One region of the Pantoea sp. R13S299 genome, then DNA from elsewhere that is predicted to be linked to it. Evidence: predicted binding sites of a transcription regulator. Region 1 holds the regulator's gene; each other region holds the start of a gene.

Region 1 (7,880 bases):
GGCTTCCCGTAGGAAGCCCTCTTCTTTTTTTTATTTTTTGTTCGCGCTGGTGTAGGGACAGCGGCGATGAATTCATGTCGAGTCGATGGCACATCGATTTGACGACAGGCATCCTGCCAGAAAACATAAGTAAAAAATATGTTTAATTGCAGTTCAGCGCTAAGCAATCTCTCACACTGTGATCGCTACCGCATTTAGCGCCAGCCTTTGCGGTCTAACCTGTTGATCTTACGTCTCAGCTTACGACGCGCTCGCTCATCGCTGTCGCCAAAAAAGGCACGATGCAGCCACACAGCAATCACCGCCAGCACCAGCCACGGCAACACCTTGATAACAATTGCGAACAGTCCACCGACAAACATCACGATGGTTGCGACCACCAGTGCAGCCAGCACGCCAATCAGCGAAACGCCGGTCAGCAATAGCATCAGGAAAAACCCTAATACGAATAATATTTCCACGTCAGCGCTCCTTTTTTGAGATTGATTGTTATAGCTATTACAAGAAGCGTGCCAACCGTTAAATAATTGATTTTTAAGTAATAATAGCTAAAGAACACATGGTAACCTGGTGAAAAAAGCCATATCGTGGCGTAAAAAAAACCAGCTTTCAGGGCTGGTTTTTCGGGTCTGGATTTCGGATCAGGCTTCCTGCGGGATCTTATCCGCAACCAGCGCCAGCGCCGCTTCCAGCACACGGACATCGGCACCCGGCTTGTGGGCGTTTTCACTCAGGTGACGTCGCCACTGGCGGGCGCCTGGGATACCCTGAAACAGTCCCAGCATATGGCGTGTAACGTGTCCCAGATACGTGCCCTTCGCCAGTTCCGCTTCAATATAAGGATACATGGCGCGCACCACTTCCACCGGGTTAGCCGCCGGATGCTGACGACCAAACAGCGTCTGATCGACCTGCGCCAGAATACCGGGGTTTTGATAGGCTTCACGTCCCATCATCACGCCGTCGAGGTGCTGCAGATGAGTCTGAGCCTCTTCAAGCGTTTTCACACCACCATTAAGCGCGATCGTCAGATGCGGAAAATCGCGTTTCAGCTGATATACGCGTGGATAGTCCAGCGGTGGAATTTCGCGGTTCTCTTTGGGGCTGAGGCCAGAGAGCCAGGCTTTGCGCGCATGAATGATAAATGTCTCGCACTCACCGCGTCCCGCTACCGTGCCGATAAAATCGGTCAGGAATTCATAGCTGTCCAGCTCATCAATACCAATGCGGGTTTTCACCGTGACCGGAATGGAGACTACGTCGCGCATCGCTTTAATAGCATCCGCGACCAGATTCGCCTCGGCCATCAGGCAGGCACCGAAACGACCGTTCTGCACCCGATCGGAGGGACAGCCGACATTCAGGTTCACTTCATCGTAGCCGCGCTGCTCTGCCAGCTTTGCGCACTGCGCCAGTGCCGCCGGATCGCTTCCGCCAAGCTGCAATGCAACCGGATGTTCCGCCTCACTGTAAGCCAGGTAATCCCCTTTGCCATGAATAATCGCGCCCGTGGTCACCATTTCGGTGTAGAGCAGCGTGTCACCGGTCAGCTGACGATGAAAATAGCGACAGTGACGATCGGTCCAGTCGAGCATAGGGGCGATAGAGAAACGTTGCGAAGAGAAATTAGGCATGAAGCGCAGACAATCCGGTAATTAAAGGTGATGGAATTCTGTGCAAGGATAACACAAGGGCGGGCGATAGTGCATCGCCCGCCCCCGAACAGCCTGAATAACGCGCTTAGAAGTTAAAGCCGAGCTGCATCATCGCGCCCCAGGTGTTGTTAGCACCCACTGAGCCAGCCAGATCCAGATGGACGGCTTTGTTAAACGGTGACACACCGAAACCTGCTGTGACGACATTTTCGTCGTGAGAACGCATGTCCGCACGATAACCGCCACGCAGCTGTAGCCAGTCAAGTACGCGATATTCCGCGCCCACAGCCGCATACTGGCTATTATCCTGGCTTTTGAAGCGTTTGGTTTCAGTCAGATCCACATCGCCCGTCACGGTAAACGGACCTTTATCCCAGGACAGACCGGTGGTGACCAGCGGGCGAATTTGGTAGGTATCGCGGTAACCGTTGACCTCTTTGGTCTGCAGATCGCGCGAAACCAGGTTCTGCCCGGTCACACCCAGCGTCCAGTTTTCAGCAAAGGTGGTCGCCAGACCGGCATCAACGTTAAAACCGGTATCGGTGCTGCGATACTGGCTATTGTTGATGTCGCTCTTGTCGTAGTTATAGATGCTGGCCGTGTAGTTATAGAGCGAGGTTTTCTGCACTTTCGGCGTCACGCCCACCGATACCGGCTGACCAGCGATGGTGAACTCATGCGCCACCGCCACACCATAATCAATGGTCAGTGCCGCTAAGCCATTCGCACTGGAGCGAAGGTTATTTTGATCGCCTGGACGTGGGAATGCCCCGTTTTCTATACTACGCAGATAGTCGATATCACTCTGGACCACGTTGGCGCGGACGTGTGCCGTTCCGTAGGCTTTGGTAATAAAGGCGAAAGGCAGCGTTTCATTGGGGATCGTAACAGCTATGGCCGCACCCGCACTGCCGTCGGCTTTATTACCGCGCAAATCGCTGAGTTTGTTGGCCACATCACCTGAGGCAGCGCGCAGTTCAGAGTTAGCACGGAAGAAATCCGCTGGTGTTAGGTTACCCAGCACCGTGCGATAACGATCCACGGTGTCCGTAATATCATCGACTTTATCAATCAGCTTATCTTTATCAGTCACCTGAATGCCCGCTGAAGGAACAATAATGCTGACGTTATCGTCGGGTTTAGCACGCGTCATCAATGCCGGGTTCGCCAGCACTGCGGAGCCATAGACAGAGGATGCTACGCCGGTGCCGCCCATGGCGTCATTACGTGCATCATACCAGGTCCCTGCCGCCATGGCGGAAGAAGAAAGGAAAAGCGCGGTCGCTACAGCGGAGTACTTCAGCGCTGAACGTTGAGCGGATTTTTTCACCATTTGCCTGCCATCACCTGAGAAATTGTCATTGAAACATTCAACGACTGAATAGTTTGTTAGCCCTATTGTGAACCCTGGCTAACGCGTTATTGCTGTGAATTCAAAGGAAACAGTGCCTTAATTCAAAGGATTGGACGTTTTCCAATCAAAAAACCGTTGTAATAGTTCAGACTGCGTAGGGGCATTTCAAATAATGCCAGACTTTTCTTAAGCCTTTCTGAACATTACTTCTTAACTCAGTGAGATGCAAAGCAAAATGCCAACAAATTCCGCTTCAGGTGGATTCAGAATGGATCTGATTTGTCGTCAGATTTGAGATAGAAGACGGCTGAAATTCTAAATATGCTGCTTTATCAGGCAAATAATGCTGTTTTTTCAGGCGAAAACCAACCTCAGCACCGCGAAACTATGTGTGATAAAATAACATCACTTATCCAGCGGAGAATTTTCATGACCAACATGACGTCGCAGCAAATTTTGATTCAGGCCGAGAAAATGTGCCTGCAGCGCGGTGTGCGTCTGACTTCGCAGCGTGCTGAAGTGTTGCGTCTGATGGCCGAGCAGCCCGGCTCAATCAGCGCCTACGATCTGCTGGATCAGCTCCGCGTCAGCGAACCGCAGGCTAAACCCCCTACCGTCTATCGTGCGCTGGATTTTCTGCTGGAGCAGGGTTTCATTCATCGGGTAGAGTCCAACAATAGCTACGTCATGTGTCACCACTTTGAAGCGCCAGCCCATACGTCGGTGATGCTGGTCTGTGATCGCTGTGCCGCCGTTACAGAAAAGCAGGCGCAGGGCGTGGAGAAGATTATCGCAACGCTGGCGGGTGAAGCGCAGTTTGCGTTACGCCACAGCGTGATTGAAGCGCATGGTTTATGTGAAAGTTGTGCTGCGGTTGAAGCCTGTACGCATCATGAAAGCTGCGAACACGATCATCAGGATGAGGGTAAAAAGCGGGGAAAACGCGGGTAATCTGCACATCCTTGTGCATTTTCATCCCTGTGCCGGTGCGGGCGCACCGGAAGGCATTAAGCTGATTATCAGAGTCCCTGATTACCAGCGGTGATCTTTGTTCTTACCTTCCCAGTCCGTTACTTCGCGCTCTGCTTCATCTTTCGCATAACCGTAACGTTCCTGGATTTTACCGACCAGCTGATCGCGTTTACCTTCGATAACCTGCATATCATCGTCGGTCAGCTTGCCCCATTTCTCTTTCATTTTGCCTTTGAACTGCTTCCAGTTGCCGCTCGCTTCGTCTTTATTCATGGCAGACCTCCAATTCTCGGGGTTTAATTATTATCTTGCTACTTAACAAAATAACGATATAAAGCGCTGGTTAACTGCGCTGCTTAAAGTTAATTGTAGTAGCTAATTTAATAACCGCGGAATAATACGGAATAATCTGTATCGCCCTGAATCGGCCCCCGCAGGATCAGGCGTCAAACCAGCTGTTCTGACGCCAGTGCTTACGCCAGATGAGCCACAGTGACAGGCCGCGCAGCGCCAGGAAAACCGTCACCGCCAGCCACAGGCCGTGGTTGCCCAGCACAGGTACGCTGAGCAGCGTCAGAAAATAGCCTGCCGCCGCCACGACCATGCTGTTACGCATCTCGCGTCCGCGCGTCGCCCCGATGAACATCCCATCCAGCAGATAACACCAGACGCCGATCAGCGGCATGATTATTTGCCAGACCAGGTAGCGGTCAGCAGTCTGCTGGAGTGACTGAAGAGAGGTCAGCAGGGTAACGATCTGCGGGCCAAAAATGGCATAGATCAGTGAGAAAAACAGCGCCACCACCACTGCCTGCCGACAGGCGGAGTGCCAGACGTGCTGCAATTTACTGCCATCTTTTGCGCCATGCGCTTCACCGGCAAACGCTTCAACCGCGTAGGCAAAGCCATCCAGCGCGTAGGCCGTAAAGGTAATGAACATCAGTAATACCGCGTTAACCGCCACCACATCCGGACCCAGCCGCGCGCCTAGCACCGTCAGCGAGGCGAAACAGAGCTGCAGCATCAGAGAGCGCAGCATGATATCCCGGTTCAGTCGCAGCAGCCGACCGCTGTCACCGCGCCAGCTCTGTTTCAGCAGGCTTAACGTAATACCGCGCAGCTTTAACACCCGCCAGACCATGATGCCGCCGACGACCAGCGTGATGTACTCCGCCAGCGCCGTGGCGGTTGCCGCACCCGCAACACCCCAGTGCAGCCCCATCACCAGCCAGAGATCGAGCACGATGTTAACCAGATTGCCCACCACCAGCAGGATCACCGGCGCGCGCGCATACTGCACGCCCAGCAGCCAGCCCAGAATCACCAGGTTTGCCAGGGTGGCAGGCGCACTGAGCCAGCGAATCTGAATAAACAGCGCCGCCTGTTCCAGAACATCAGGATTGCCGCCAACCAGATGGGTCGCCAGCTGAATAATGGGATAACGTAAAGCGATGAACAGTACACCAGCCAGCAGCGCAATAATCAGCGGCTGCGTCAGCGCGCGTGCCAGAGCGGTTTTATCACCCGCACCAAACGCCTGAGCCGTCAGGCCAGTGGTACTCATTCGAAGGAAAAGCAGCAGCATAAAGAGGAAACTGGTCACTGTGGTCCCGACCGCAACCCCGCCAAGATAGACAGGGCTGTCGAGATGACCAATAACTGCAGTATCGACCACTCCCAGTAAAGGAACGGTGATATTTGAAAGGATCATCGGCAGCGCAAGCCGCCAGAGATTTTTATCCGTTGCCGTGATAAAGCGCATTCGCCGTTCCGTGCTCAGTGTCGCTGCAGTTAAGCAGGCGACAAAATTAGGGCAGACAGAATAGCATCAGAAAAGGCGAATGCACGCAGCCCTCAGAATCAGAGCCACTCGCCGTTACGGACCACGCCAACCGCCAGACCTTCAATGGTCAGCGACTGTGCACGGGTATCGACAACAATCGGGTCGAAATCGCTGTTTTCCGGCAGAAGATGCACGATAGCACCCTGCTTTTTCCAGCGTTTAACGGTCACTTCATCATCAATGCGGGCAACGACAACCTGGCCATTGCGCACATCCTGGGTTTTATGTACTGCGAGCAGGTCGCCGTCCATAATCCCGATATCTTTCATCGACATTCCGCTGACGCGCAGCAGGAAGTCGGCAGAAGGCTTGAACAGGCCCGGATCCACTTTGTAGTGGGTTTCGATATGTTCCTGCGCCATGATCGGCTCACCGGCAGCAACCCGGCCAATCAGCGGTAGCCCTTCTGAAACTTCTTCTTCCATTAACAGACGAATACCGCGCGATGCACCGGAAACGATCTCGATGACGCCTTTACGCGCCAGCGCTTTCAGATGCTCTTCTGCCGCATTCGGCGAGCGGAAGCCCAGCTGCGCGGCAATCTCTGCACGCGTAGGCGGCATGCCTGTTGAAGAAATATGGTCGCGAATCAGGTCATAGACCTGCTGCTGCCTGCTGGTTAATGCTTTCATCCCGCCCCCTGGTTGTTTATACAGTCGCTGTGAGTATATACAGGTATTGGTGAAATGGAAACCGATTGTCAGTGAAAACGCGCCCTGAGGCGCGTTGTGGAAGGCTTATCGCAAATGTGTCCAGAGCAGCGCGACCCAGACAAACAGGGCCAGTATGATGCTGATCAGCACCGCCGCCGAGCCCATGTCTTTTGCCCGGCCCGCCAGGGGATGGTGCTCCTGACCAATACGGTCAACCACCGCTTCAATGGCGCTATTGAGGATTTCGACAATGACGACCAGTACCACCGCGCCAATCATCAGGATGCGGGAGATCACATCGACATCCAGCCAGCACGCGATAATAATAGCGGCCAGCGCAGCCAGTGCTTCCTGGCGAAACGCCGCTTCATGTTGCCAGGCGGCGCGCAGTCCCTGCCATGAGTAACCTGCGGCTTTTACTATTCTGATAAGTCCGGTGGCATTATTTGCCATGATGTGAGAACCCTTTCATCGGATTGACGTCAATGTCTGGGCTGCGTGCAATTGGCACCACCACAGATCTTCGCTGCACTTTCTGCTATGCTTGCGGCGCTTTGCTAACAAGAGGCTTCATGTTGTCTATGTCAGGTTGGCGTAAACTCTATTACAAATTGCTTAATTTACCACTGTCGTTTTTGGTAAAAAGTAAGGCCATTCCGGCCGATCCCGTGTCTGAACATGGTCTGGATCCGACCCGACCTATTATGTATGTTTTGCCTTACGATTCGAAGGCCGACTTACTGACTTTACGCGCACAGTGTCTGCGGCATCATCTGCCCGACCCGCTTTCTCCGCTGGAGATTGATGGTTCACTGCTGCCGCGCCACGTGTTTATCCATGATGGCCCGCGCGTCTTCCCCTATTTTGTGCCCAGCGTGGAATCGGTGAAAATTTTTCACGATTACCTGGACCTGCATCGCAATAACCCTAAGCTCGATATTCAGATGCTGCCGGTCACCGTGATGTTTGGCCGCGCACCAGGACGTGAAGTCCAGGGCGAACCCACGCCACATCTGCGGTTGCTGAACGGCGTGCAGAAGTTCTTTGCCGTGATCTGGCATGGACGCGACAGTTTCGTCCGCTTCTCGCCAACCGTCTCGCTGCGCCGCATGGCCACGGAGCACGGTACCGATAAGTCGATTGCTCAGAAGCTGGCTCGTGTGGCACGCATCCATTTTGCCCGTCAGCGACTGGCGGCGATTGGCCCGCGTTTACCGGCGCGTCAGGATCTGTTTAATCGTCTGCTGCAATCCAAAGCGATTGAAAAAGCCGTCGAAGATGAAGCACGCAGCAAGAAAATCTCTCATGAGAAAGCGCAGCAGAATGCCGTCGAGATGATGGAGGAGATCGCTGCAAACTTCTCCTACGAAGCCATTCGCGTCACCGACCGTGTCATGGGCTGG
Region 2 (7,880 bases), on a different contig from region 1:
CAATGACGGCTGAGGCGCTGCCAGCGCGATGACCCTGACTCTGCATCGCCAGTGACGAGGCGGTGGTGGCGATGACGCCGTTGCTGGCGATGGTAAAGAACAGCGCCACCAGCAGCAGCGCTAGCGGTGCATGGAGCAGCGCGGCCAGCAGCAGCAGGCTGGAGGCGACAAAGGCCAGCGTCAGTCCGCCTTTCAGCACCCGATATTCGCCCCACAACGGACAGAGGCGGGCGCTGGTCTGTGAAGCAATGATCAGGCCAAATCCGTTGGCCGCAAAGCAGAAGCTAAAGGCCTGAGGCGACAGACCATAGAGTTGTTGCAGCACGAACGGCGAGGCACCGATGTAGGCGAACATGCCGGACATCATAAAGCCCTGGGTCAGACAGAAGCCCATAAAGGGGCGATGCGTAACCACCTGCCCGAGTGCGGCGTAAGCAGAGAATATCGATCCCTGGCTGCGGCGTTCTTCGGGCAGGGTTTCATGCAGCTTCCAGCGCGCCAGCAGGATCAGCAGAATAGCAATGCCGCCCAGCACCATGAAGATGCCGCGCCAGTCGACTATCGTCATCAGCACGCCGCCCAGTACCGGCGCGCCAATCGGTGCCAGACCGTTGACCAGCATCAGCAGTGCAAAGAAGCGTGTCAGCTCATGGCCGCTGTACATATCGCGTGCAATCGCCCGTGACAGCACCGCGCCGCCCGCGCCCGCTAACCCTTCGAACAACCGCGCCACCAGCAGCTGGTGGATATCCTGCGCCAGCGCGCAACCCATTGAGGCGATAAACAGCAACACCAGCGACAGGGTCAATGGACGCAGGCGTCCAGACTTATCACTCAGCGGGCCAAACAGCAGCTGGCCAAAGCCCAGACCCAGCAGACCGGCGGTCAGACTCAGCTGCGCGGTAGCGGTTTCGGTGTGCAGATCCTGCGCCATCTGCGGCAGAGCAGGCAGATAGAGGTCGATGCAGAGCGGGCCGAGTGCGGCCAGAAGGCCCAGCGTAATGGCATAAACCAGTCGGTTGGAGTGAGCAGGGGTCATTGTTCCTCGGGATAGTCAGCGATGGGGTGAACAGAAAGCGGGTAAGAGAACAGGTTCCGGTAGTGCGACAATCACGCCAATCTGCACCTGTACCGATTGAGGGTGCGGAGGCTGAACTCGTGTCGCTTTCGGGACCTGTTTTGCCAGGAAGTATACGGCTGCGTTGACAGTAAAACAGCCTTATTTACGAAATCCTGACGTTTACGATGCCACTAATTGTTCCTCATAAACTTGATAATTCAGCATTTATGTTCCAGGCTTGTTTCCACATGGACAATCAATGAGGAACAACAAGATGAATAAAGTGATGGGATGTATCGCTGCGGCGCTGACACTGGCTGCACTGTCTGGTTGTACGACTTACGATCGTGCGGAAAGCTACGTGACTAAGCCAGTGGTAAAGGATGTTAAAAAGGGTATGACCCGTGATCAGGTTCGCCAGATCGCCGGTACACCTTCAACCGAAATCACCATGGTTCACGCGCGCGGCACCTGCCAGACTTATGTTCTGGGTCAGCGCGACGGTAAAGCTCAGACTTACTTCGTGAGCTACAACGACACCGGCCGTGTGATGAACTACGGCTTCCAGAGCTGTGCGGAATATGACACCGATCCGCAGGTTCAGCAGTAAGTTATAGCGCCTCTGAATAGTAAACGGCCCGTCATCATGACGGGCCGTTTTTCGTTGTGGCACAGACTACAATCCTGCCGGGCGCGGCACCTCAACATAATCGCCATCTATCTGCCGCTGGTAGTAGTGACCCGCCTGCACATAGAAGCGTTTGCCGTTAAAGTCGAGTACCCGCATCTCACTGCTGACCCGCGACTCGGCTGGCGGCTCTACCACCACATACTCATCGCCGTGGCGCTGATAATAACTGCCATTCAGCAGATAATAGGTCAGTCCGCCTATCAGCACCGCCGTTGCGGCCTCAGGCAGAAAGCGATACGGTCCCGGTCCGCCCCAGTGAGGTCGCGGACCAACCCAGTGTGGCCCAGGGCCGCCATGCCGTCCCCATCCCGGGCCCCAGTCGCCAGGATGGGCGAAAGCCAGAGCGGGCGTCAGAAGCGTCAGCGTCAGAAGCGAGGCGATTATCTTTTTCATCAGGTGTTCTCCTCATAAGACTGGATGCAGAATTCGCCTTTTATCGGGTAAAGACAAGCACTAAAGCGCCGATTTTTCGCCTGTTTACCATGCTTAACGCTTTCTTAACGGCGTCGCCATCAATGGGGGAGATTATGGAGAAGAGGGGCGGGAAAAACCTGGCGCGGGCGCGCCAGGTTTAAGGCAGATTAACGGTGCGCCAGCTCGGCGTTGTCGTCACTGTCCAGTACGCGTTTATCGGTCATCCCTAACCAGCGGCTGGTCAGAGAGCCGGCGGTCATGGAACCGTTGACGTTCAGGGCAGTACGACCCATATCAATCAGCGGCTCAATCGAGATCAGCAGCGCCACAAGGGTCACCGGCAGGCCCATCGCAGGCAGGACGATCAGTGCAGCAAAGGTGGCACCACCGCCGACACCGGCAACGCCTGCTGAGCTCAGCGTGACGATTCCGACGAGGGTTGCAATCCACAGCGGGTCAAACGGGTTGATCCCGACGGTTGGGGCAACCATCACCGCCAACATGGTCGGATAGAGACCGGCACAGCCATTCTGGCCGATAGTGGCGCCAAAAGATGCCGCGAAGCTGGCAATCGACTCCGGCACGCCAAGACGACGGGTCTGGGTCTCCACGCTCAGCGGAATGCTGGCTGCGCTGGAGCGGCTGGTGAAGGCGAAGGTGATCACCGGCCACACTTTACGGAAGAAGCGCATCGGGTTGATACCATTGACCGACAGCAGCAGGGCGTGAACACCAAACATGATGGCCAGACCGAGGTAAGAGGCGACCACAAAGCTGCCCAGCTTGATGATGTCCTGCAGGTTAGAACCGGCAACCACTTTGGTCATCAGCGCCAGTACACCATACGGCGTCAGCTTCATCACTAAACGCACCAGCTTCATGACCCACGACTGCAGCGTATCGATCGCCACCAGCACGCGCTGACCTTTAACTTCATCATCTTTCAGCAACTGCAGTGCAGCCACACCCAGGAAAGCGGCAAAGATCACGACGCTGATGATGGAGGTCGGACTGGCTCCGGTCAGATCGGCAAACGGGTTTTTCGGGATAAAGGAGAGCACCAGCTGCGGCACGGTCAGGTCAGCCACTTTGCCGACGTAGTTGCTCTGGATCGCACTGAGACGCGCGGTCTCCTGCACGCCCTGAACCAGACCTTCTGCGCTCAGACCAAACAGGCCTGTAACGAACACGCCGACCAGCGCCGAAATCGCGGTGGTAAACAGCAGAACGCCGATAGTCAGTACGCTGATTTTTCCCAGCGACGAGGCGTTATGCAGACGGGCGACTGCACTCAGAATAGAAACGAATACCAGCGGCATTACGACCATCTGCAGCAACTGGACATAGCCATTGCCGACGATGTTAAACCAGCTGATCGACTCTTTGACCACTGCGCTGTTTTCGCCGTAGATCAACTGCAACACCAGGCCGAACAGTACGCCGATCACCAGACCGGTCAGCACTTTTTTCGACAGGCTCCAGCTCTGACGGCTGAAGCGGGAGAGCAATACCAGCAGCACCACAAAGGCCACGATATTAAGCGTAAGAGGAAGGTCCATGCTGAAACTCCAGAGTAATGCGGCCTTCCGTCACGGGAAGGCCGCATAATGTTAATCACGAATTAAGACAGCAGGAATGGTAACAGCAGGTGCAGAGGGTGCCTTATATCCAAATGGAATGCTTTATAACTTAATGGTGGTTTATGCTCTTTTATTGCGCAGTATGACTGGAAATTAACCGCCCGACGCCATTTTGTAGCGTATCGAACAGCTGTGACGGCCAGCCGTTTGCACCAAAAGATGGCATCCCCACCGGAAACCACAGCGCATATCCCACCAGTCCCAGACACAATGCCCGCTCAAGCTGATTGCCTTTCTGGCTGCGAAGAATCGGCAGGCGGAAGCGCCAGCGGCAGGGCCACAGCAGCGGAACCCCGGCGGGCGTCAGCATGTCGGCCACGATATGGCTCAGGTAGCCCAGCGTCAGACCCTGCAGCACATCGGCCGGTATTGGCGACGACTGGGGCAGGTTAATCTGAAAAAGCCACAAACCGGCGGCGATGGCCAGCAAACTGTGGGTAAAGCCCCGATGGCCAAACGCCCGCGCAATAGGATGAGAGAGCCAGCTCAGTCGCTGTCCCAGCAGAGATTTAGGGTGATCGATATCGGGTAACAGACATGTCAGCAGGGCTGAGGGAACAAGATGCCACCAGTCGGCCTGCGCCAGCACGGGTGTCAGCTCAGCACGCTTAGCAAAAATAGCGCTGGCAATGGCAAAAATGATGTGGCCTTCGCCCGTCATGATAGAACCTGGTTGCAAAGAAAGCTGTCGATGCATCCAGTATAGGGATTTATCCAGTAAATGAGAACATGTGACGCTGTAACGAAGCATGAATATTAACAAGGCGGACAGCGATGAAACACTGCCCGCCCGAAAGATTAACGTGCCAGCCAGCCGCCATCAACTGCCAGGGTGTAGCCATTGACGTAATCAGACGCAGAAGAGGCCAGGAAGACCACCGGGCCCATCATGTCATCGGGCACGCCCCAGCGTCCGGCCGGAATACGGCCCAGGATCTCTTCGCTGCGTGACTCATCATTACGCAGCTGCTCGGTATTGTTGGTCGCCATGTAGCCGGGCGCGATGGCGTTGACGTTAATGCCATGTTTCGCCCACTCGTTTGCCATCAGACGGGTCAGGCCCATCACGGCACTTTTTGAAGCGGTATAAGAGGGCACCCGGATTCCACCCTGGAAGGAGAGCATAGAGGCAATATTGATAATCTTGCCGCCCTTACCCTGGGCGATAAACTGACGTGCCACCTGCTGTGACAGGAAAAACAGGCTCTTACTGTTGATGTTCATCACATCATCCCAGTCCTGCTCGCTGAAATTCAGCGCGTCTTCACGCCGGATAATGCCGGCATTGTTGACCAGAATGTCAATTTTGCCTGCCGCAGCCACTGCCTGTTCAACCACAGAGGTGACCACGCTGGTCTGCATCAGATCGGCCTGCACCGGCCAGAATCGGCGACCCAGCGCTTCAACTTTGCTTTGGGTATCATCCGGGCCATCACGGTTAACGCCGACGATATCACAGCCCGCCTGCGCCAGACCCAGCGCCATACCTTGCCCCAGACCGGTGTTACAGCCGGTCACCAGCGCCACTTTACCTTCCAGGTTAAACGTATTCAGTACCATGGTATTTCTCCTCTGCTCAGCGCAGTTCACTGATTTTGACGTGGTCCATGTCATCAAAGACCTGATTCTCACCCACCATGCCCCAGATAAAGGTGTAACGCTGGGTGCCAACACCGGCGTGAATTGACCAGCTGGGTGAGATGACCGCCTGCTCGTTGTGTACCAGCAGATGGCGGGTTTGCTGTGGTTGTCCCATCATGTGGAAGACGGCGCTCTCTTCACTCATATCGAAGTAGAAGTAGACTTCCATGCGACGTTCGTGGGTGTGGCAGGGCATGGTGTTCCACAGGCTGCCTTCATCCAGTTTGGTTAAGCCCATGGTGAGCTGGCAGGTCGGCAGCACATCCGGCACGATGAATTTGTTAATGGTGCGGCGGTTAGAGGTCGCGGCATCACCCAGCGTTGCGGTGGCCGCCTCCTGCAGCGTGATTTTCTTGTCCGGGAAGGTGCTGTGGGCGGGCGCACTGTTGTAATAGAATTTGGCGGGCTTAGACGGGTTCAGGCTGCGGAACAGCAGATTGCGCGCCCCTTTGCCGATGTAGAGCGCCTCTTCGTGACCGATTTCCCACGCTTTACCGTCTACTTCTACCAGCCCTGGCCCGCCAATATTGATCATGCCCAGCTCGCGGCGTTCGAGAAAATAACTGACGCCCAGCTGTTTTCCCATCTCATCACCGATCGTGACTGGCTTGTTCACCGGCATCACGCCGCCAATGATGATGCGGTCGATGTGGCTGTAGGTCAGGGTGTAGTCATCGGCAGTAAAAATGGTCTCAATCAGGAACTCGCGGCGCAGCGCGTCAGTGTCGAGTTGTTTTGCGTGATCGCTGTGGATACTTTGACGAATGTCCATCTCAGGCCTCTCTGCAGGTCAGGTTATTCATGCCCCGAACGGGGACGCTTCGGGCATCTTAGGCAGAGCGGCATGGGAATTCAATAAAAATGAAACGTTGTTTTATTTTATTGCGGGCGGGATCAAGTGAGAGGTGTAACAGGCAAAAAAAAAGCCCGCATCAGGCGGGCTGTTGATCATCCCTGCAGATGCTGCAGGCTGAGCTGTGTCAGATTGTCCAGCCGGACATCCGCCAGCGTCCAGCGGGGATCGTCGCGGTGTTCAGCCGCGGGCACCACAATTGACCGCATACGTGCGGCTTTGGTGGCGATCATGCCGTTAAAGGAATCTTCCAGCGTGACGCAGTTGAGCGGATCGATCGCCAGGCTGTCGGCAGCGTTGAGGTAGACCTGCGGATGGGGTTTGCTGTAGGGCAGTGCTTCTGCTGACGAGAGCACATCGAAATAGTGGCGCAGATTGAAGATCTCCAGCACCTGTTCCAGCATCCGGAGCGGCGATGCCGAGGCAAGGCCGATTTTCAGCCCCTGATCGCGGCACAGTTGCAGCGCCGTTTCCACGCCCGGCAGCAGAGGGCGAGTCTGGTCCACCAGTGTCATGGCGCGAGCGATAATGCGCTCGGTGACCTCCTGCTGAGAGGGGCCTTGCCAGGGCAGCGTTTCGTACCACATCCGCACCGTCTGATCGATGCGCAGACCCAGGGTGTCGGGCATTTCACTGCGACGTGACAGGTCAACATCCAGCGTTGAAAAGATATCCAGCTCAGCCTGATCCCACAGCGGCTCAGAATCGATCAGTAAGCCATCCATATCAAACAGGGCGGCGAGGACAGGGCGGTGCCAGGTCATCAGCGGTCTCCTTATAAATAAAGTCGGCTTTACCTTAACATCATTCTCTGCGGACGCACTCACTGCCCGATCGGCCACGCTTTATTTGGGAAATTTCACCGATGGCAGGTAGACTGACGGCAAATTGGATTCCGGGTTCAGGAGATATTATGACCTATCAACAGGCTGGCCGTATCGCCATCCTTAAGCGAGTAGCGGGCTGGGTGCTCTTTTTAGTGGCCCTGATGTCGACCATTATTTCTGTTCTGAGCTTTATGTTTAAGCACAGCGAAAAGCAGCCAGGCATTGACGCCGTCATGCTCGATTTCGTCCATGTCATCGTTGATATGCTGCGTTTTAACACGCCGTTCCTCAACGTCTTCTGGCATAACTCGCCGGTGCCGGAATTTAACGGTCAGATGAATCTGGGTTTCTGGCTGATCTACATTCTGATTTTTGTCGGACTGGCGCTGGAGTCATCAGGCGCGCGGATGGGCCGTCAGGCGCGTCACGTCAAAGAAGGTATCGAGGATCAGATGATTCTGGAGCAGGCAAAAGGTCCTGAAGGGCGCACCCGCCAGCAGCTGGAAGAGAAGGTGCGCGTTCCTCGCCACACCATCTTCCTGCAGATTTTCCCGCTCTATGTGCTGCCGGTAGTGATAGCGATAGCCGGTTATTTCGCGCTGTCGCTGCTGGGCTTTATCTGACAAGCCCCCTCAGTCAGGCCGGTCTGGCCTGACTGTTGCCGAGCGCATCCTCATCCAGCAACTGGCCAATGGCGAACTGTGCATCGCCAGGCCAGTGCCCGCCAAACACGTTAGCCCGGTTCAGCAGATAG
Region 3 (7,880 bases), on a different contig from region 1:
ACGACTTCGGTCAGCAGGTGCGGAATACCTTCATAGACCGACAGCTCCAGCATTTTCGGGTCGATCATGATGAAGCGAACTTCTTCCGGCGTCGCCTTGTAGAGCATGCTGATAATCATGGCGTTCACGCCAACGGATTTACCGGAACCGGTGGTACCGGCAACCAGTAAGTGTGGCATTTTCGCCAGGTCGGCCACCACCGGCTGACCGGCAATGTCTTTACCCAGCACCACGGCCAGCGGTGACGGATTGTCGCGGAATTTAGGGCAATCCAGCACTTCACGCAGATAGACGGTCTGACGATGTTTGTTCGGCAGTTCCAGACCCACATAAGGTTTGCCTGGAATGACTTCCACCACACGCACCGCGACCGTCGACAGTGAGCGCGCTAAATCGCGCGACAGGTTGGAGATACGCGCTGCTTTTACGCCTGGTGCCAGGTCGAGTTCGAAGCGGGTGATAACCGGACCAGGCGAGATGCCAACCACTTCAGCTTTGACACGATAATCGCCTAAGCGCGACTCCACCAGACGGGCAGTCTGCTCCAGCGAGAACATATCAACCGGCTCTTCCTCTACAGGTGGAGCGGTCAGCAGATCCAGCGAAGGCAGTGGCGTGGACGGTTTCTCCATCGGCTGCTCATGACGCATCAGGAACGGATGAATCAGGCTGTCGTGCAGTGAAGGTTTCGCTTCTTCAACCGGCTGAACCGGCGCCGCGGCTGGCGCGCCATAAGCAGGGGAAGAATAAGCCGGAGCCTGTGGTGCCGCTGGTGCGCCATAAGCAGGTGCAGAGGGTGCTGCAGGCGCAGCATAAACCGGTTCAGCAGGCGCTGAAGGCGCACTGTAGGCAGGCTCTGCCGGAGCAAAACTGGCAGGCGCAGGAACCTGAGCCGGTGCCTGAGGTCTTGAGACCTCACTCACCTGCTGCCACGGTTCATGTGAAACCGCCGGGGCGTCCGGTTCTGGCGTCGCGGCAATGGTAAACAGCGGTTCAGAAGGACCGTCATCCACCAGATCTTTCATGGGTGAAAAATCAAACGCTGAGGCGGTATCAATATTAAATACCGTCTCTTTTCTGACTTCTGGCTCATAGCGTTGCTGTTGCTGCTCGGCAAACTGACGCGCCAGTGCATCCTGCTGCTGCGCATCCTGCTCATCTTCCTCGTCCTGCTGCCAGCTGGTTCCGTAGCGCTGCTGCTGTTCAGACTCGAAAGCCTGACGCAGTTCAGCCTGCTGCAATGCCTCTTCAGCATCCGGTGCAGTGGAAACCGATGTAGCCGGAGCCGTTTCAGTTTCTTCCGATTTGGCTTTCTCTTCAGCCATGCGCTGAGAAGGCAATTTAATGCCATAAGAGGCCAGCTCGCGACGGGTAGGCAGTTTTACCGGATTAGGACGCGGCAGCGCCGGTCCGATACCCTGCTTAACCTGCGGGTTGAGATGGGTTTCAGGGGCTAAATCGAAAACAGGAGCAGTACGCGTGGTCGCCTGGGCTGCGGCTGCAGCAGCCGCAGCTGTTGAAGCCGCAGGGATCGCTGATGCGTCACGCCAGTTACCCATTTTAGGTTCGTCGTCGTCGTAAGCATTGAACGACGGCGCAGCCGGGGCTTCGTCCGGCATTTCAAAGTGATAAAGCGGTGGTGAGGCCGCAGGCGCTGGAGCACTCTGCGCCGGAGTCGGTGAAGTCGCTGCACCATAGGAAGCAGACGCGCTCTGTACTGCCTCAGGCGCAGGTTGTGTCGTCGGCAATGCAGACGTCGCTGCAGGAGCCGATGCCGTAAACGCCGCAGCAGCAGGTGCTGCAACAGCGGCAGGCGCAGGCGTTAACGGAGCAGCCGGTGCGAGGGTGACCTCTGCAGCTTCCGTCGTCGCCGCTACTGCAGCACTGGTTGCTGCTGCCGCTTTAGCCAGCAGCGGATCCGGCTGTGACGCCGCAGGCTCGGCGGCTGCACGTGGGGCAGAAAGCAGCACATCATCATCATCATCGTGATCGGCGACATGCAGCTCAGGCACCTCCGCGTATTCACGCGCGTCCTGCTCGTCATCCTCTTCCTGCCAGGGTTCATCGTGACGCGAGCGGTTGCTGGCAAACGTCAGCACGCCCATCACCACGCCACCAATTCTTTCTGCGATGGTGAGCCATGACCAGCCGGTGTAAAGGGTAATGCCCGCCGCCCAGATGCAGAGCAGCATCAGCGTGCCACCAGCCGGACTGAACCAGGGAGCAATCGCATTACTTACCAGGCTGCCAATCACGCCGCCCGAAGCAAAGTACCAGATATCATCGGCGTTCAGCGCCGCCATACCACAGGTCGTTACCACCAGCGCAAGGACGCCAATTAAGCGCAGCCCGACGGCAAAGTAGTCAAAATAATCCTGGCTGTCGCGCTGACGGAAAGCAATCCAGCACAGACCCAGGATGACGGGAGGAATGGCGTACGCCATCACACCAAAGATGAAAAGTAAGGTGTCAGCCAGCCAGGCACCGACGCTGCCGCCGATATTGTGGATAGGTTCATGCCAGGCCGTTTGCGACCAGCTTGGGTCGGAAGGGTTAAAACTCACCAGTGAAACCATCAGGTAGATGGCAAACAGCGCCACCAGAATAAGCAACGCTTCCAGCAGACGACGTCCACTGCTCAGCGATTGTAACGAAACGTCTTTATCTTCTGTATATTCCTGGCTCAAGAGGACTCTCCAGGTGCCTGTAAAGTAAGAAGCAACAGCGTCGGGCAAGCCCGACGCTGATCCTGTATGAATTCACAGGAGTGTACCGAAATCTCACAGGTTTTGCACCTGCCCCGCATCAGCGAGTTTTGATCACCAGTCGATTGCTCTGTTTGACCTCTTCCATCACCACATAAGTTCGCGTGTCGTTTACGCCCGGCAGGCGCAACAGGGTTTCGCCCAGCAGCTTACGGTAGGCAGACATATCAGGTACGCGCGTTTTCAGCAGGTAGTCGAAATCGCCGGAAACGAGGTGACACTCTTGAGTTTCCTCAAGTTTTTGCACAGCGGCGTTAAATTGCTCAAACACATCCGGCGCACCACGATTCAGAGTAATCTCAACGAATACCAGCAGAGACGCATCCAGATAGTGTGGGTTCAACTGCGCGGTGTAGCCAAGAATAAATCCCTGACGTTCGAGACGACGCACGCGCTCAAGACATGGCGTAGGCGATAAGCCTACGCGTTTGGAAAGCTCTACGTTTGAAATGCGACCATCTTTCTGAAGTTCATTCAGAATGTTCCTGTCAATTCTGTCGAGGTCTTTCCCGGGGCGTTTCTTATTGTCTACCATTATTATTGTCTCTCTTAATTCCTTCCCTTTACCTGCCACGCCCTGAAAACGCTCATTGTTCGGGGCATTTCTGAAGTGAGCTAACAGAGCCTGTGTTCTGATTCCTATCGATATGACGCATGTTGTCTGTCCACATCATGCGTCATTATCCATATCAGGCTGCTTTTATTCGGCGTTAAGTGCAAAACAGGCGAGGAAAACCTGTTTTGTTCCGATAAATGTTATTCGCTTCTGATAATGTTTTCGCAAAAGCGCAGGCGATTGTCAAAGTAAAATCACCAAATTCAGGACAAGATGCCAGACAGACCGCTGGGTATCTGTTTTTAAATGAGTATTTTTCCACTATTGCACCCGTTCAGCCCGAGTTTTGCCCCCTTTTGGCGCATTGACCAGGCAAAACCGCCGCTCATCGTCTACGCCGTTTGCAGCTATCGTTAACAAAATTGGCTAAGCCTTGTCATTATCGCCAGATATTCCCTACAATCGCAGGCTATGTCAGCCGAATGAAACTGAGGAACGCATGAGTACGGCCAAACACAGTAAGTTACTCATTCTGGGCTCCGGCCCAGCGGGTTATACCGCAGCCGTTTATGCTGCACGCGCCAACCTGAATCCGGTGCTGATCACTGGTCTGGAAAAAGGCGGACAGCTGACCACCACGACTGAAGTGGAGAACTGGCCGGGCGACCCGCACGATCTGACAGGTCCATCGCTGATGGAGCGCATGCACGAGCATGCCGAAAAATTTAACACTGAGATCATTTTCGATCACATCCACACCGTGGATCTGCAGAACCGTCCGTTCACCCTTACCGGGGACAGCGGTGTTTATACGGCAGATGCTCTGATCATCGCCACTGGTGCGTCAGCGCGCTACCTGGGTCTGCCCTCTGAAGAGGCGTTCAAAGGCAAAGGCGTCTCCGCCTGCGCCACCTGTGACGGCTTCTTCTATCGCAATCAGAAAGTCGCGGTGATTGGTGGCGGTAACACGGCCGTCGAAGAAGCACTCTACCTGGCTAACATTGCAGCTGAAGTGCACCTGATTCACCGTCGTGACAGCTTCCGGGCAGAGAAGATCCTGATTGACCGCCTGATGGAAAAAGTGCGCAACGGCAATATCGTGCTGCACACCCATCGCACGCTGGAAGAAGTGGTAGGCGATCAGATGGGTGTGACCGGCCTGACGCTGCGTTCTACCCAGAACGATGAGACTGAAGCGCTGGAAGTCGCGGGTCTGTTTGTCGCTATCGGACACAGCCCGAATACGGCCATCTTTGACGGTCAGCTGGCGCTGGAAAACGGTTACATCAAAGTTCAGTCAGGTCTGCATGGCAACGCCACTCAGACCAGCATCCCTGGCGTCTTTGCGGCAGGCGATGTGATGGACCATATCTACCGTCAGGCGATCACCTCTGCGGGCACCGGCTGCATGGCCGCGTTAGACGCTGAGCGTTTTCTTGACGGGCTGGTTAAAAACGATCAGTAAGTTGTTAACCCTCTGATCTCAAATGTTCCAGGCGACGGTTTTTCCGTCGCCTTTTTTATTGCTCTCATGCTAGATTCTTGCGCCTGAAGAGATGGAAATGTCTTTCCATTTCCCCCCGTCATCGACATCTATCATGGTCACGCATGGACAAATCGCGGCAGCAGCATCTTACCCGCTGGCTTCGTCAGCAACGTCGTTTCGCCGGTCGCTGGTTGCGACTTAACACGCTGCTGGGCATGGCGAGTGCACTGCTGATCATTGCCCAGGCGGGTTTACTGGCCTCGCTGCTGCAGGCGCTGATCATTGACCAGCAGCCGCGTGAAACCCTGACAATCAGCATCCTGCTATTATTACTCTGCTTTGTGCTCCGTGCCCTGATTAACTATGCCCGTGAACTGACCGGCTATCGTGCCGGGCAGGCTATCCGCCGGGCTTTACGTCAGCAGGTCTTGGATCGGTTATCTGAACTGGGCCCGGCGTGGATTCAGGGTAAGCCAGCCGGAAGCTGGGCAACCCTGCTGCTGGAGCAGATCGAAGAGATGCAGGAGTACTACGCCCGCTATCTGCCGCAGATGACGCTGGCGGTGCTGATCCCCTGCTGCATTTTGCTGACTATTTTTCCGCTGAACTGGACGGCAGGTCTGATTCTGTTTGCCACCGCGCCGTTGATTCCGCTGTTTATGGCGCTGGTCGGAATGGGTGCGGCCGAGGCTAACCGCCGCAACTTCCTGGTACTGGCCCGTCTGAGCGGTAACTTTCTCGACCGTCTGCGCGGCAGAGAGACGCTGCGGCTGTTCCATCGTGGTGAAGCAGAGCAGCAGGCTGTTGCCGCCGCCACCACCGATTTTCGCCAGCGCACCATGGAGGTGCTGCGTTTAGCCTTTCTCTCCTCCGCCGTACTGGAGTTTTTTGCCTCGTTAGCGATTGCCGTGGTGGCGGTCTATTTTGGCTTCTCCTATCTGGGCGAATTGCATTTCGGTGCTTACGGTCAGGGTGTAACACTGTTTGCCGGGTTCCTGGTGCTGATCCTCGCCCCGGAGTTTTTCCAGCCGCTGCGCGATCTCGGCGCGTTCTATCACGCCAAAGCCCAGGCGGTGGGCGGTGCCGATGCGCTTGAAGCCTTTATGCAGGCGACGCCCGACGCCGCACCGCAGGAAGGCCAACTGTCTTTCACTGCCGATCGCGCCATCGCACTTGTCGCCGACGAGTTGTGCGTCTGCGCGCCCGATGGCCAGGTGCTGTGCGGCCCGCTCACCTTTACCATTGCCGCCGGTGAGCAGATTGCACTGGTCGGTCAGAGCGGGGCGGGTAAAACGGCCCTGATGAATGCACTGCTCGGCTTCCTGCCTTATCAGGGCTCGCTGAAAGCGAATGGCGTTGAACTGCGTGATATACGGCGGAGTGACTGGCATCAGCAACTGAGCTGGGTAGGACAGAATCCTCAGTTGCCGGCCGCCACCTTGCGCGACAACATCGTGATGAATGCGGCCTGGGATGGCGATCGCTTTGCAGCGCTGCTGGAATCATGCGGCATCAACGAGTTCCTGCCGCGCCTGCCTCAAGGCATTGAAACCCAGCCTGGCGATGGCGGTAATCAGCTGTCGGTGGGCCAGGCGCAGCGGATCGCGGTCGCACGCGCACTCTATAAATCCTCACATTTTTTGCTGCTCGATGAACCGGCAGCCAGTCTGGATGCACTCAGCGAACGTCATGTGATGCTGGCGCTTAACGAGGCTGCAGCGCGGCAGACCACACTGATGATTACCCATCAGATTGATACACTCAGTCGCTGGGAGACTCTCTGGGTGATGGAAGCGGGTAAGCTGGTGCAACAGGGTAACTGGCAGCAGCTGTCTCAGCAGCCGGGTGCTTTCAGTGAGATGCTGAAGCATCGCCAACAGGAGATCCGCTGATGTCCGCCTTACGTCCTTTTCTTCGTCTCTGGCTGCGCCACCCGTTTCGTCTGGTGCTGGGTATCGTGCTGGCGATTGTTACCCTGCTGGCCAGCATTGGCCTGCTGACGCTGTCAGGCTGGTTCCTGGCCGCCTCGTCAATGGCGGGTGTCGCTGGTCTCTATACCTTCAACTACATGCTGCCTGCGGCAGGCGTCCGTGGCGCAGCCATTATTCGCACCGCCGCACGCTATGCTGAACGGCTGGTCAGCCACGATGCGACCTTCAGGGTGCTTCAGCATCTGCGTGTCCATACGTTCAGCCGCCTGATGGCCCTTTCGCCGGGACAGCTTTCGCGGTTCCGGCAGGCGGATCTGCTCAACCGCTTTGTGGCAGATGTTGATACGCTGGATCATCTCTATCTGCGCGTTATCTCGCCGCTGCTGGGCGCATTGGTGGTCAGTATCGTGGTCACCGTTGGGATGAGTTTCATTGATGTATCGCTGGCACTGACGCTGGGCGGCATCATGCTGTGTACACTGGTCCTGATGCCCGCGCTGTTTTATCGTCTGGGATCACCCGCAGGCATCGCCATTGCCCGGGGTCGTGCCCGCTGGCGCTTGCAGCTGATGCAGTGGCTGGCGGCTCAGGCCGAACTGACTTTATATAGTGCTTCGCAGAGCTGGCGTCAGCAACTTGATCAGGATGAGGCGCGCTGGCAGCAGGCGCAGAGCCAGCAACAGCGTTTGCAGGCCGCAGCCCAGAGTCTGCTACTGCTGATTAGCGGCGTTACGGTCACACTTCTGCTCTGGCTCAGTGCCGCGACCCTCAGCGAACAGCAGTTACCCGGCTCACTGATAGCATTGGTCGTGTTTTGCGCCCTGGCCGCCTTTGAGGCGCTGGCACCGGTAGCCGGGGCTTTCCTGCCCATGTCGCAGGTGATAAACGCCGCTCAGCGGGTCAATGACATTATCGATCAGTCACCTGCGATCACCTTCCCGGCGCATTCAGATGCCATGCCAGGCCCTCTGGCGGTCGATATCGACCAGCTCGACTTCAGCTATCCCGACCGTCCGGACAAGGTGCTGAACCACTGTACCCTTAAGGTGGCCGCCGGTGAACACATTGTATTGCTGGGACCAACCGGCTGCGGAAAATCAACGCTGCTGGCGCTGTTAACCCGTGCCCGGGAGAGCCAGCAC
Region 4 (7,880 bases), on a different contig from region 1:
CGCTTATGGCGCCTCCATGTCTTCTAACTACAACAGCCGTCCACTGATCCCGGAAGTGCTGTTTGAGCAGGGCCAGCCGCGCGAAATCCGTCGCGCGCAGACGATTGAGTCGTTACTGGCGCTGGAAAACGATTAACCCATGAAAATCGTCTCGCTCAGCGATGCGCCACAGTTTGCCGATCAGGTCATCGACTGGCAGTGGCGCGCATTTGGTGAAGCCAGTAGCCGCGACTTTTTCGCCAGTGTGGTGAACAGCAGCCTGAATGGTGCTGATTTCCCTGTCACCTTTGTCGCCGTTGAGACAGGCAGGGCGGTCGGCACGGTGGGATTCTGGCGCTGCGACCTCATCAGCCGTCAGGATCTTTTCCCGTGGCTGGCGGCGCTCTATGTTGATGAGTCGGCGCGCGGCAAAGGCGTCAGTGAGGCGCTGCAGCAGCATGTCATTGCTTATGCACAGGCGCGTGGCTATCCACGGTTGTGGTTATGGTCAACGTTTGAAGGTTACTACGAACGGTCTGGCTGGCTGCCGCAGGGGGAAGCGCTGGAGTATCCCGATAAGCCGGTAAAACTCTATTATCGCGAACTGTAAGAGAGGCCAGCCGCCATAATGGCAGCTGGCAAAGAAGAGCTTAGGGTGCCGGATAGGTATAACGACGGTGGATCGCCTCAATGCCTTCCAGAATTTCTGCATTTAAGGTGAGATTGAAACTGTCGATATTGACCTGCAGCTGCTCAAGCGTGGTGGCTCCCAGCAGCGTACTGGCGACAAACGGCTGCTGACGCACATAGGCGAGCGCCATCTGCGACGGGTCGATCTGATGCTGATGAGCCAGCGCCACATATTCGGCAATCGCCTTTTGTGACTGCTCGCCGCTGTAGCGGGTAAAGCGGCTGAACAGCGTGTTGCGTGCACCCGCAGGCTGCGCGCCATTCAGGTATTTGCCGCTCAGCGTACCAAACGCCAGGCTGGAATACGCCAGCAGCTCTACGCCTTCATGCTGGCTGATTTCGGCCAGACCCACTTCAAAGCTGCGGTTCAGCAGGCTGTAGGGATTCTGGATGCTGACGATGCGCGGCAGTTCATGTTTCTCAGCGAGCTGCAGATAGCGCATCACGCCCCACGCAGTTTCGTTCGATACCCCGATATAGCGAATCTTACCGGCGCGCACCTGTTCGGCCAGCGCTTCCAGCGTCTCCAGCAGCGTTACCTGCGCGGTGGTCTCGCTGTACTGATAGCCCAGCTTGCCAAAATAGTTGGTCTGACGCTGCGGCCAGTGCAGCTGATAGAGGTCAAGGTAGTCGGTATTCAGGCGTTTCAGGCTGGCATCCAGTGCCGCGCGGATGTTTTTACGGTCCAGCGCCATATCCGGGCGGATCGACGCATCATTGCCGCGCGAAGGTCCGGCGACTTTACTGGCCAGAATGATTTTATCGCGGCTGCCGCGCTGCTTGAGCCAGCTGCCAATATAGTGTTCGGTCAGACCCTGGGTTTCCGGGCGCGGGGGCACCGGATACATCTCGGCGGTATCAATAAAGTTGATGCCGGAACGGAGTGCTAAATCCAGTTGAGCATGGGCGTCGGCTTCGCTGTTCTGTTCGCCAAACGTCATGGTGCCCAATCCCAGCTGACTCACTTCCAGCGTGCTGTGAGGAATACGATGATAGTGCATTGCCAGCTTCCTTTTCTTTATGGAATGGAATGTTGTGTTCTCAGGGACTATAGCGCGAGCAATGGCGGGGAAGGAAGGGGGAAAAGTCGGGGAAATCACCTGCCAGCGGGGAATCGGCGGCAGGTGATTAAATCGGGCAATTAACGTTCAATGATCGTTGAGACCTCATCGCTGTTAATCTGCACCATATGGCCCGTCTGGTCGGTGTACTCCACCAGGCCGGTCTCTTTATCAATGCTCGGCTTGCCTTCGGTCATGATCATCCGGCCATCTTTGGTCGCCATAACATAATCAGAACTGCATCCACTTAAGAATGCGGCGGTTACCATCACCAGTGCTACTCCTGCCAACCCTTTCATCACGCCTTATCCTCACAAATGGTCAAGTGCAAACAGTGTAGTAATAAATGGTTTTGCCGGCAGGGTTAATCGCAGAAATCTGAAAGTAACCGGGCGAGCAGGCTCGCCCTTGACTTTATCAGGCGTGCTTTTTCTTACTGCGCATCAGGTTAAGGCACTCAACCGCCATCGAGAAGAACATCGCGAAATAAATGTAACCTTTTGGTACATGGACCGCAAAACTCTCCAGAATCAGGGTAAAACCGACCAGAATCAGGAAAGAGAGCGCCAGCATTTTCACCGACGGATGGCGTTCAACAAATTCACCAATGGCACGTGCGGCGAACATCATCATCAGTACCGCAATCACGACGGCCGCCATCATAATAAACAGATGATCGGAGAGGCCGATCGCGGTTATCACGGAGTCCAGGCTGAAAATAATGTCCAGCATCATGATCTGCACAATCGCGCCGAGGAACGAATGGACGCGGGTGTTGTGTTCGCCTTCGCTGCCTTCGATCGTTTCATGGATCTCCATGCTCGATTTCCATAGCAGGAACAGGCCACCAGACAGCAGAATCAGATCGCGCGCCGAGAAGGCATGATCCATCAGCGTAAACAGCGGGTTAGTCAGACGGGCAACCCACGCGATAGAGGCCAGCAGGCCAAGACGCATCAGCATCGCGCCCATCAGACCAATGCGGCGTGCGCTGGCTTGCTGGTGCTTTGGCAGTTTAGCGACCACCAGCGACAGGAAAATGATGTTATCAATACCCAGCACCACCTCAAGGATGGTCAGGGTGCCCAGCGCCAGCCAGGCGTTGGGATCAGAAATCCACTCAAACATACCGACATTCAATCCTAAACGAAAAGTAAACGGCGATTATACGCATTCAATTCACCGATCTCCCACATAATTGCGACATCTCAGCGCGAGAGGCGCGGTTCAGAGGAGAAAATGCCGCGCCAGCAGTGGCCCGGTGAAGCTCTTTTTGAGGTAGAAGCCGCGCGGCAGCGTCATGATGGGCTGGCCCTGATCGCCAATCCCCTCTGTCAGCGCCTTACTGTTGGCAGCTTTAGGACGGATCTGCAGCCAGGCACCATGTCGTGCGGTAATCTGCTCAACACGTCCCAGCACAATCATGTCCATCAGCTCTTCCCAGTCCTGTCGCAGCATCTCATCTTCTTCCGCATCCGGACTCCATAACAGCGGCGCGCCCACACGACGTTCCCGTAGCAGAATCTCACGCTCGCCTTCAACCGGGATCCACAACACCCGCGCCAGCTTGTGACGCACATGGCTGGTAAGCCAGGTGACGCCGCTGTTGCCGGTCAGCGGTGCAACGCAGACAAAGGTGGTTTCCAGCGGTTTTCCCTGCGCATCAATCGGGATCGTTTTCAGTTCAATACCCAGATGGGCAAAGTCCTGTTCCGCCTTACTGCCCGCGCTGGCACCAAGATGCCACTCCAGCAGCATGCCGACCCAGCCTTTATCGCGTTTAAGATCCGCAGGCATGGACAGACCGGCGCGGGCGGCCAGCGTTTCCAGCGTTAATCCGGCTAAATCCTGCGCGCGTGCCAGCAGGCTGGCCTCATCTTCGGGTGGTCCTGGCAGATAACTCATGATGATGACTCGCAATGATTAAAATTTGTACAGTGACGGCCGGGTATATCTTTTCGCTAAAATAAACCACGTCAGGGATCGATAATAACATGATAGATCATGCTTTTTTTAGTGGATCTCACGCTCCCCATCAGCGGGCACTCAGGGTTATCCCAGCTTACGCGCAACAATGAACAGGATCTCCAGCCCGGTTATCCACAGAAAAATGGGATAACCCCCGTTTCTGTGCGGTACTGGTTCCATTTACAGCCTTGACTTTTCCCGATCTGAGCATAATTTCGCCTCTCTGGCCTAACCCTGAGCGATTAACTGTGGATAAAAAGCAGTGTGCTTATATTTTAAGCAATTGTCAGTTGCCGCGAAAATATCCGCGTTTTATGAAAGTTTTATGGCTGGCAGGATCGATTTAATTTTATTAAAAATCATAGTGATGAGCTGTTAACTCTTTTAGGCTCGCGTGTGACCTCAGAAAAGGTTATTCAGTTAACTCCCGCGTTCTGCACAAAGCTATCCACAGAAAAGGTGAATAAGATCGATCTTTTCCGCGGTCTTTGTTTATAACTTTGCCATTTTCTGTGAGTTATCCCTGTGCCGGTGGCTTAACCCCCCATGAATCCAGTGGTTTACCGCCTGTAAGGAGTGTGAAACAATCAGCGCATTCAAATTTTGCTTTGAGGTAGTCCGGTGATCGATGATGATGGCTACCGCCCGAATGTTGGTATCGTAATCTGTAACCGGCAGGGACAAGTGTTATGGGCCAGGCGCTTTGGACAGCACTCCTGGCAATTTCCTCAGGGAGGCATCAATCCCGGTGAAACCGCAGAACAGGCGATGTATCGCGAACTGTTCGAAGAGGTCGGCTTACACCGGAAAGATGTTCGAATACTTGCCTCTACCCGCAACTGGTTGCGTTACAAGTTGCCAAAACGTTTGGTGCGTTGGGACACAAAGCCGGTATGTATCGGCCAGAAACAAAAGTGGTTTCTTCTGCAGTTAATGTGTAATGACGCGGATATCAATGTGCAGCACAGCAGCACGCCGGAGTTTGACGGCTGGCGCTGGGTCAGTTTCTGGTATCCGGTGCGTCAGGTTGTCTCCTTTAAGCGCGACGTTTATCGTCGGGTCATGAAGGAATTCGCTGGCGTGGTGATGTCTATGCAGGAGAGTGCGGGGCAGCGAAATAATCCTGCCCATCGACGTAAGAGAGGATAGGCCACGCCCTTTATGCTCACTCAGTTGCGCGAAATTGTAGAAAAAGTGGCGAGTGCGCCGCGTCTCAATGAAGCACTCGACATCCTGGTCAATGAGATCTGTCTGGCGATGGATACGGAAGTCTGTTCCGTTTACCTCGCCGACCAGGACCGTCGCTGCTATTACCTGATGGCGACGCGCGGACTCAAAAAACCGCGTGGACGAACCGTAACGCTGGCGTTTGACGAAGGTATCGTCGGTTTAGTGGGCCGTCTGGCCGAACCGATCAACCTTGCTGACGCCCAGAGTCACCCCAGCTTTAAATATATCCCCGCAGTAAAAGAGGAGCGCTATCGCTCCTTCCTCGGCGTGCCTGTGATCAGCCGTCGCCAGCTTCTTGGCGTGCTGGTCGTGCAGCAGCGTGAACACCGTCAGTTTGATGAAAGCGAAGAGTCATTCCTGGTCACGCTGGCTACCCAGATGGCGGCGCTGCTGTCGCAATCTCAGATGGGCCAGCTGTTTGGCCAGTTCCGCCAGACGCGGGTGCGCGCGATTGCAGCAGCACCAGGTGTCGCGGTGGCGCCAGGCTGGGTCGATGAAACGCAGCCTCTGCTCGATCAGGTATCGGCCGCTTCAACGCTGGATGTTCAGCGTGAACGTGAGCGTCTGTCGCTCGCCATGAGCGAAGCAACCAATGAATTTCGCCGTTTCAGCAAACGTTTCAGCGCCAGCGCACAGAAAGAGAGCGCGGCCATTTTCGATCTCTACTCTCACCTGTTAACCGATGCCCGCCTGAAGAAAGATCTGTTCGATGAGATCGAGCGCGGATCCGTCGCCGAATGGGCGGTAAAACAGGTGATCGAGAAGTTTGCTGAACAGTTCGCGAGCCTGACGGACAACTACCTGCGAGAACGTGCAGGCGATTTGCGGGTACTGGGCCAGCGTCTGCTGTTCCACCTCGATGACACGCTGGTTGGCACTAATGCCTGGCCGGAACGCTTCGTGCTGGTGGCCGATGAGCTGACCGCCACCACCCTGGCTGAACTGCCGCAGGAGCGGCTGGCTGGCGTGGTGGTGCGTGACGGCGCAGCCAACTCCCACGCGGCGATCCTGACCCGTGCCATGGGGATCCCGACGGTCATGGGCGCTGACATCCAGCCTCATCAGCTCAACAAACGGCTGCTGATCGTCGATGGTTATCGCGGTGAGCTGTTGATCGATCCTGAGCCGGTGCTGGTGCAGGAGTATCAGCGGCTGATCAGCGAAGAGAACGCGCTGAGCAAAATGGCGGAAGGCGTGGTCGATCAGCCGGGTGAGCTGAAAAGTGGCGAACGCGTGCAGGTGATGCTGAATGCTGGCTTAAGCCCGGAACATGAGCAGACGGTGGGCGACTGGGTGGATGGCATCGGCCTCTACCGCACCGAAATCCCGTTTATGCTGCAGAATGGCTTCCCCTCCGAAGAGGAGCAGGTAGCCCAGTATCAGGGCATGTTGCAGCTGTTTCGCAACAAGCCGGTGACGCTGCGAACGCTGGATGTGGGTGCCGATAAACAGCTGCCTTACATGCCGATCAGCGAAGAGAATCCCTGCCTGGGCTGGCGCGGCATTCGCCTGACGCTGGATCAGCCGGAAATCTTCCTGGTGCAGGTTCGTGCGATGCTGCGTGCCAACGCCGCCTCCGGCAACCTCAGTATTCTGCTGCCGATGATCAGTCATATCGACGAGATCGACGATGCAAAAGAGCTGATCGATCGCGCCGGACGCGAAGTGGAAGAGATGCTGGGCTTCCCGATTCCCAGGCCGCGTATCGGTATCATGATCGAAGTGCCGTCGATGCTGTTTATGATCCCACATCTGGCGTCACGGGTCGATTTTGTCTCGGTCGGCACCAACGACCTGACGCAGTATCTGCTGGCGGTGGACCGCAACAACACCCGCGTTGCAAACCTTTATGACTCGCTGCATCCGGCGATGCTGCGCGCGCTGAATGCGATTGCGCAGGAAGCCCGCCTGGCCAATCTGGAATTGTGCCTGTGTGGTGAAATGGCGGGCGATCCGATGTGCGTCGCACTGCTGGTCGGCCTGGGGTATCACCATCTCAGCATGAACGGTAAAAACGTACCGCGCGTGAAGTACCTGCTGCGTCATCTGGATCACGAAGAAGCGCAGAAGCTCAGTGAGCAGGGGATGAATGCCCACACCGCCACGGAAGTGCGCCATCTGGTATCTACCTTTATGGAGCGGCGGGGGTTAGGTGGTTTGATTCGCGGTGGTCGCTAACTACGAGGCTCGGCGGATTATTCGCGTTTACATTTGCAAGACAATTCAGAAAACCGGCTGTGCTATTATGCGCAGCCTTAATTTATGTGCCTGACAATGCCCCTTTTCAGGGTTGAAAAATAGACGGTGAATGATGAATAACGGCTATATTGCATTTCCGCAGTTCGATCCGGTGATCTTCTCGATCGGACCGGTTTCGCTTCACTGGTACGGTCTGATGTATCTGGTGGGCTTTGTTTTCGCCATGTGGCTGGCTGTACGCCGCGCCAATCAGCCTGGCAGCGGCTGGAAAAAAGAGGAAGTTGAGAACCTGCTTTACGCCGGTTTCCTGGGGGTCTTCCTGGGCGGACGTATCGGCTATGTCCTGTTCTACAACTTACCGCTGTTCCTGGAAAATCCCCTCTATCTGTTCAAAGTCTGGGATGGCGGCATGTCATTCCACGGCGGCCTGATCGGGGTGATTGTGGTGATGCTGGTCTTTGCCCGCCGCACTAAGCGTCATTTCTTCCAGGTCGCTGATTTCATTGCGCCGCTGATCCCGTTTGGTCTGGGTGCCGGTCGTCTTGGTAACTTCATTAACGGCGAACTCTGGGGCCGTGTCGATCCGGGCTTCCGCTATGCCATGCTGTTCCCCGGTTCACGCAGCGAAGATGTCGCGCTGGCCGCCACCAATCCGCAATATCAGGAACTGCTCAACACCTACGGTGTGCTGCCGCGTCATCCTTCACAGCTGTATGAACTGGCGCTGGAAGGCGTGGTGCTGTTCATCATCCT

The links. The regulator LexA, encoded in region 1, represses DNA repair genes until DNA is damaged. The targets are predictions, from matches to a motif close to TNCTGTATGTACATACAGNA.
Region 2: ACN1CO_RS04610 (metal-dependent hydrolase) is a predicted target of LexA. The motif match lies at 4,489-4,508, and genes of this name have one in related genera.
Region 3: ACN1CO_RS02420 (DNA translocase FtsK 4TM domain-containing protein) is a predicted target of LexA. The motif match lies at 2,748-2,767, and genes of this name have one in related genera.
Region 4: mutH (DNA mismatch repair endonuclease MutH) is a predicted target of LexA. The motif match lies at 3,867-3,886, and genes of this name have one in related genera.

Annotation. Positions count from the first base shown of each region.
Region 1 is NZ_JBLYEF010000002.1:32,273-40,152, reverse strand. It holds gene pspG (envelope stress response protein PspG) at 195-461, opposite strand; gene dusA (tRNA dihydrouridine(20/20a) synthase DusA) at 642-1,634, opposite strand; gene ACN1CO_RS11160 (conjugal transfer protein TraF) at 1,741-2,988, opposite strand; gene zur (zinc uptake transcriptional repressor Zur) at 3,439-3,960, shown strand; gene ACN1CO_RS11150 (CsbD family protein) at 4,042-4,254, opposite strand; gene dinF (MATE family efflux transporter DinF) at 4,421-5,743, opposite strand; gene lexA (transcriptional repressor LexA) at 5,842-6,456, opposite strand; gene ACN1CO_RS11135 (diacylglycerol kinase) at 6,562-6,930, opposite strand; gene plsB (glycerol-3-phosphate 1-O-acyltransferase PlsB) at 7,059-7,880, shown strand, end outside.
Region 2 is NZ_JBLYEF010000001.1:937,623-945,502, forward strand. It holds gene ACN1CO_RS04590 (multidrug effflux MFS transporter) at 1-1,039, opposite strand, end outside; gene osmE (osmotically-inducible lipoprotein OsmE) at 1,335-1,670, shown strand; gene ACN1CO_RS04600 (DUF6515 family protein) at 1,737-2,144, opposite strand; gene ACN1CO_RS04605 (L-cystine transporter) at 2,333-3,724, opposite strand; gene ACN1CO_RS04610 (metal-dependent hydrolase) at 3,876-4,466, opposite strand; gene kduD (2-dehydro-3-deoxy-D-gluconate 5-dehydrogenase KduD) at 4,604-5,365, opposite strand; gene kduI (5-dehydro-4-deoxy-D-glucuronate isomerase) at 5,382-6,218, opposite strand; gene hxpB (hexitol phosphatase HxpB) at 6,395-7,063, opposite strand; gene ACN1CO_RS04630 (YniB family protein) at 7,213-7,749, shown strand; gene ACN1CO_RS04635 (fructosamine kinase family protein) at 7,763-7,880, opposite strand, start outside.
Region 3 is NZ_JBLYEF010000001.1:485,546-493,425, reverse strand. It holds gene ACN1CO_RS02420 (DNA translocase FtsK 4TM domain-containing protein) at 1-2,687, opposite strand, end outside; gene lrp (leucine-responsive transcriptional regulator Lrp) at 2,806-3,300, opposite strand; gene trxB (thioredoxin-disulfide reductase) at 3,821-4,786, shown strand; gene cydD (heme ABC transporter permease/ATP-binding protein CydD) at 4,930-6,699, shown strand; gene cydC (heme ABC transporter ATP-binding protein/permease CydC) at 6,699-7,880, shown strand, end outside.
Region 4 is NZ_JBLYEF010000004.1:321,545-329,424, forward strand. It holds gene lysA (diaminopimelate decarboxylase) at 1-136, shown strand, start outside; gene ACN1CO_RS18545 (GNAT family N-acetyltransferase) at 140-589, shown strand; gene ACN1CO_RS18550 (NADP(H)-dependent aldo-keto reductase) at 630-1,670, opposite strand; gene ACN1CO_RS18555 (YgdI/YgdR family lipoprotein) at 1,811-2,029, opposite strand; gene ACN1CO_RS18560 (TerC family protein) at 2,148-2,858, opposite strand; gene mutH (DNA mismatch repair endonuclease MutH) at 2,958-3,635, opposite strand; gene rppH (RNA pyrophosphohydrolase) at 4,320-4,847, shown strand; gene ptsP (phosphoenolpyruvate--protein phosphotransferase) at 4,860-7,106, shown strand; gene lgt (prolipoprotein diacylglyceryl transferase) at 7,240-7,880, shown strand, end outside.